2 regions of the Shewanella sp. ALD9 genome follow, and region 2 is predicted to be linked to the other one. Evidence: riboswitches for the same ligand, from Rfam matches in the RefSeq annotation. Region 2 holds a riboswitch; the other holds the start of a gene.
The links. Region 2 has a riboswitch for lysine ahead of lysC (lysine-sensitive aspartokinase 3). Riboswitches for the same ligand answer to the same signal wherever they lie in the genome.

Region 1 (3,177 bases), on a different contig from region 2:
ATAAAAATGCCGTATTCATAACGAATACGGCATTTTTATTACAGCTTAAATTGGACATTTACCTACATACAGTAGGGCTTAGTTCAAGAAATTACTTCTTAGCCCAAAAGTGTAATATCACAATGCTGATGACAAACAACACGCTACAGCAAACTAACCCTGCGATTAATGAGCCAGTAAAACCTAATACGGTGTAACCGACTAAACTGATGAAAGCGGCAATTAAGGCATACGGCAGTTGAGTAACCACGTGATCAATATGATGACAACTGGCACCGGTTGACGACAATATAGTGGTGTCAGAAATGGGCGAACAATGATCGCCAAATACCGCACCAGACAATACTGCGGCCAACATTGGCAACATCATAGTACTATCACTTCCCATAGCCATATCTGCTGCAATAGGCAACATAATCCCAAACGTGCCCCAACTTGTTCCTGTCGCAAATGCGGTAATACCCGCTAATAGGAATAACACTGCAGGTAACATCGCAAACGGAATATTGTCAGTGGCTAAACTTGCCATGTACTTACCGGTTTCAAGCTGTCCAATCACACTCGAAATTGTCCATGCAAAAAGTAATATGTAAATGGCTGGCAACATCGAGCGCGCGCCAACCGACATGCCTTTGAGTAACATAGACAAGTCAACTTTTTGCTGAATCGCAAGAATGAGCGTCGCAATAAGACCAACTACAGAGCCAAAAAATAGTGACGAGCTAACATCGGTATTCTCAAATGCCCCGAGTACGTTAAACGGTAAGTCTTTTGCTGCTAACACATCGGCGCCACTTGACACCATAAAATACACTGTCGCAAACACCAATACCGCGATAGGTAAAAATAAGCCCATCACTTTACCGGTATCGGCTTCAGGTAAATCTGTAACAGCGCCAGGGGGTTGGCCTTTTGACTCATCAAACAAGTTACCCCGCAGTGCGTTTAATTCATGCTGGCGCATTGGGCCAACATCTAAGCTAAACGTTGCAACACACAGTAATAATAATAACGAAAAAATGGCATAAAAGTTCATTGGGATCATTTGAATAAAGACGCTCAAATGACCAGAATCGGTAAATCCATGAGCCGTTAAAATACCGCCAATTAAGGCGATAATGTATGCACCCCAGCTAGATACGGGAGAAATAACACACACCGGCGCAGCGGTGGAATCAAGAATATAAGCTAATTTGGCACGCGAAATATGGTAGCGATCTGTGATTGGACGTGAAATCGAGCCGACGACTAAACTATTAAAGTAATCATCAATAAACACTACGCAGCCTAAAAACATGGTCATTAACTTGGCATCACGTTTATTGCGAATACGCAATTTAGCCCAATCAGCAAAAGCACGAGCAGAGCCACTGACAGTGATCAATGCTGTGATCATACCCAACACAATCAAAAAGCCTAAAATGTACACATTCCAACGGTTCAGTCCGGCGTCTTTCCAAACTAACTGGCTGGCTGTATTTAAAATATATTCGCCACTGCCAACCAATGAGAAATCGGTTAGTAATAAGGCGCCGAAAACAATGCCAACCCCTAAAGATAGCAATACTTTACGAGTTAAAATAGCCAGAGTAATAGCCACAAGTGGTGGCAAAACAGAAAGTGCCGAATCGGCATAACTTATTATCATAATTTAATTATTTCTTCGTTGGATACGAATGGAGAAAAACTAGAAATAAGGCTAAACATACACAGGAAGTGTATGCGTTAACTTAACTAGTAGCACTCCACAGTAATATCCATTTAATATGAATATCATTCTTTTTATCAAGTCGATAAAAACACTATGACAGTGCAGTCCCTTTCGAGAACTGCCCCAACAAATGCGGCTGATAACCCCATTTATTTCGGCATTGCACCCTTTTATGTCGAATTATTGGCATCACCCAATTCAACATGACTTTTATGCAACGCACCTCTACTTTTGTTGTTTGTAGTTAAAGCTCATTACACACAACGCGAACATACAATCATAAATTACATATTCTGCGCCAGTAAAAAGCACTAAACAGCACGAAAAATAACAACAACATCAATTTAAACCACAATTGCATAGCATTAGTTTAACGTTTTTAAATCAAATGCACACTAGTGTAATGGGCACAAAAACAGCAACCGCATCAAACCCTGGATATTTGAACTGAATTTTTAAAAATCAACACCTAAACCAGTACTAAATCCAAGAGAAATCCAAGAGTAGCCCAATAAAAAAGGTTTCTACCTTATGAGTAGAAACCTTTTAATCGTACAACAGAACGTTTAATAGCGCGTCAAAGTCGGCTGAACAACACGAGCTTAATCAACTCCTCCGTTTAGCGACTTAACATCTGATTAAACGAGGTTGTTCAATGCCGGTACCGCTTCAAATAAGTCGGCAACCAAACCATAATCCGCCACTTGAAAAATAGGGGCTTCAGGGTCTTTGTTAATGGCCACAATTACTTTTGAGTCTTTCATGCCAGCAAGATGTTGAATCGCGCCAGAAATACCCACTGCAATGTACAAGTTAGGGGCGACAATCTTACCCGTTTGGCCAACTTGCAAGTCGTTAGGTACAAAGCCCGCGTCTACAGCTGCACGTGATGCACCTACTGCTGCGCCTAACTTATCGGCTAGTTGTTCTAAAATGGCAAAGTTTTCACCGCTGCCCATACCACGGCCGCCAGACACAATAATGCCAGCATTACCGAGTTCAGGACGGGCTGATTCAGTGAGTGACTGAGAAACAAACTCAGTTTTTGAATCAATTGCTTGGCTTAAGTTGATGACTTCAGCACTGCCTGTTGATGCTACAACATCAAACGCACTTGAGCGCACAGTCATGACTTTCTTAGCATCTAAGCTTTGCACTGTTGCAAGCGCATTACCCGCATAAATAGGGCGTACAAAAGTGTCACTGCTTACAACTTCAATCACTTCAGAAATCTGGGCAACGTCTAATAATGCTGCTACGCGAGGCAATGTATCTTTACCTATACTGGTTGCTGCAGCCAGAATATGTTCATAGTCTCCGGCAATATCAACAACCAATTTTGATACATTTTCAGCTAGTTGAGCGCCATATTGAGCAGCATCAGCCACTAACACTTTACTCACGCCCGCTAAACTTTGTGCTGCACTTACTGCGGCAGAACAATCAGCACCAGCAACCAGTACATG
Region 2 (3,177 bases):
CTTACGTCGATTAATTACCACTACGCCAAGGCACGCGTTTGCACTTATTCATGATGGTGTAAAATTTGTTGCACTTAAGCTTACTTACTATGAATGCCATTTAGAAAGATAGTTCCTTCTATTGCAAACTTATTTAATCGTATTAATGTTTTATCAAATGTAGAACAAATTTAGTACGACTGTAAACTTTACATCAAAAAATCGTCACACTCACAACAACATTTGCTGAGTTTTTGAGGTGTATGTAGCTAACTTTGCTACAGTGATTTAATAGTGCGTAATGGTTATTGTACTCGTTTTAGGCATTTGTTAACAAATTAAATGTTAAAAAATTAATATAACACTCGAGTATATGAAAGATTAACCTTGCTAAGATGATAATAATTAATGATTTTCTAATATAGTACTGCTGATTTAGATCGTAAACCTTTTAGAAATCAAACCTATCTGCTAGACTAATTCTGGCTTAATTGACGAAAATTTATTATGGAAAATGTTATAGATACATTGTGGAATGAGTATCAAAGTACTCATTTTTTGTTTACTCAACGCCTTTCTCATGATTTCCCATTTGCTATTGTTACTGCCCATAACCCCCGTGGTTCAAGACTCTCTCCTAGTCAAAATCGCTTACTCGATCGTCAGCTTCAATTTAAAATTCAACAATATAATCGTCCCTATCGTGCGTTAATCGGTGCAGCACCTGATTTGTCGCATATGGAAAAGAGCTGGGCTATTTTTATTGATAAAGAACAAGCTGTTGAGCTTGGTCGAGAATTTAATCAACATGCAATTTACTACGTTAATCAAGGTTTGCTATCTTTGATTGCATGCCTTGATAGCATCAAACCTGAAGTTGATATGGGAATTTTTAATCACCGATTAAGGATGGTGAGTGAGTTGCCAGAGATAGGTTCGTATAACTGGGTAAATAATGACGTAATTAAAACTGCACAGCTGCGATAAAATAATTAATACATTATTTTGAGACAATGCTTACTAGATTGTCTCGGTAATTTGCGGTTAAGTATGTTTTTTGGATATTTATGGGCATTTTTTCGTAATAGAGAACAATCATTGCTCTGAAGTCGCAGCCGCATAATATTTCACTACAGCGATATTTTTTATCAAAACAGTGTATTTTTACTGTGTTTGCTGATTGACTTGATAGGGTATTTTTTGCTATTTTCAACTCCCTCCTTCGGGAGGAACAGAAGAGGAGCGTTAACTAGGTAGTAAGTGAGAGGATGCCAATCCGATGACCACTTATGATGGAGATTAGCGCCGAGGTATCAGTTTGTTTGGCAAACATTGATATCGGTCGATTAGGCTGAATCCTAACGATTGTCACCTATTTTTTTGGTGGAGAGCTTCTGGTGATGATTGCTGTTTCCCTTCTATAAGGGTGCGTTATCTTAGCACCAGGCTCTTCGAACGTAGTGTGTTCGGAGCGTATATCATGTTAGTAAATCACATCTTATTTTTGAGTCTTTCGCAAACAGCGGAGGCATCAGTATGAGCTTTGTTCAGTCTGAAATAGATACCCCAGAATTAGTCGTTGCCAAATTTGGCGGCACGTCAGTTGCTGATTACGCCTCTATGAGCCGTTGTGCAGATATTGTGTTGGCTAATCAAGCTACTCGTCTTGTGGTAGTAAGCGCCTCCAGCGGAGTGACCAATTTATTAGTTGAGTTAACCCAAGCTAATGTTAATGACGAGCGTCGCTTGATATTGCTTAAGCAAATTGCTCAAATTCAATATGCGATATTAGATGAACTCGGTCGTCCGCAAGACGTGGCAGCCAGTATTGATAAAATACTCAGCCGGATGTCAGTACTCAGTGAATCGTTAGAGCTGAATCGCAGCAAAGCGGTTATGGACGAGTTACTGTCGACGGGAGAGCAATGTTCATCGATTTTATTTTCTGCGGTTATTCGGGAAAAGGGCACTGCTTCAAATCATTTTGATGTGCGCCAAGTATTACGTACCGACAGTCACTTTGGTCGCGCAGAGCCACAAATTGAAGCTATTTCAATGTTAGCAGGTGACTTTTTACAGCCATTACTTGCGCGTTACGTTATCGTTACCCAAGGCTTTATTGGTGCGGATGAAGAGGGACGAACAACAACATTAGGCCGTGGTGGTAGTGACTATTCGGCGGCATTACTTGCCGAAGCGCTTCGTGCTACAGCGGTTGAGATTTGGACCGATGTGGCCGGTATTTATACCACTGACCCACGCCTTGCCCCCAATGCCCGCCCGATTGCTGAAATTAGCTTTAATGAAGCGGCTGAGATGGCGACCTTTGGCGCTAAAGTATTGCATCCCGCCACCATCTTACCGGCAGTAAGACAAAAAATTCAGGTGTTTGTAGGTTCAAGTAAAGCGCCTGAAATGGGCGGAACTTGGATCCGTCATCAAGTTGAAGATACCCCAGTGTTTAGAGCGGTGGCGTTGCGCCGCGATCAAACTTTACTTAACTTGCATAGCTTGCAAATGTTACATGCTCAGGGATTTTTGGCTGAAACGTTCGCGACCTTAGCGCGACACAAAATATCCGTCGATTTAATCACTACCTCAGAGGTTAACGTATCGTTAACCCTAGATAAAACCGGTTCAGATTCAAGTGGCCAGGGCTTACTCAGTGAGTCGTTATTACAAGAGTTATCGCAACATTGTCGTGTAAGAGTCGAGGAAGATTTAGCGTTAATCGCCATCATCGGTAATCGCATAGCATCAACGGCTGGCATTTGTAGTAGGGTGTTTAAAGTGCTTGAAAACCATAATGTTCGGATGATTTGCCAAGGCGCAAGCCCACATAATTTATGTGTGTTGGTAGCAGAGTCGGAAGCGGCGCAAGTGGTTAATGCCTTGCACCAAAACTTGTTTGAGTAATCATATGACTAAAGCAATACAATCGTCAGTTCAAGTTGGAGAACTGGCGACAGGACACGCATTGACCGTTCCAGTATATTCATTCATTGGTAGCGAGAGTGTTGCGCCTAGCGTGTATATTCAGGCCAATGTTCATGGTGCTGAAGTGCAAGGTAATGCTGTGATTTATCAACTGATGACCTTATTGGAAGGTTACCAGGTTTTAGGTGATATTACGCTTGCTCCCTTAGCCAATCCTTTAGGGATTAATCAAAAGAGTGGTGAGTTTACTCTAGGGCGTTT

Region 1: another riboswitch for lysine. It lies ahead of CXF88_RS08880 (Na+/H+ antiporter NhaC family protein); the one in region 2 lies ahead of lysC (lysine-sensitive aspartokinase 3).

What each region holds. Positions count from the first base shown of each region.
Region 1 covers NZ_PJCD01000003.1:284,242-287,418, reverse strand. Annotated here, with positions in the region: gene CXF88_RS08880 (Na+/H+ antiporter NhaC family protein) at 92-1,651, opposite strand; lysine riboswitch at 1,731-1,947, opposite strand; gene CXF88_RS08875 (FAD-binding protein) at 2,350-3,177, opposite strand, start outside.
Region 2 covers NZ_PJCD01000002.1:859,762-862,938, reverse strand. Annotated here, with positions in the region: gene CXF88_RS07150 (DUF3293 domain-containing protein) at 487-966, shown strand; lysine riboswitch at 1,207-1,381, shown strand; gene lysC (lysine-sensitive aspartokinase 3) at 1,516-2,895, shown strand; gene CXF88_RS07140 (succinylglutamate desuccinylase/aspartoacylase family protein) at 2,900-3,177, shown strand, end outside.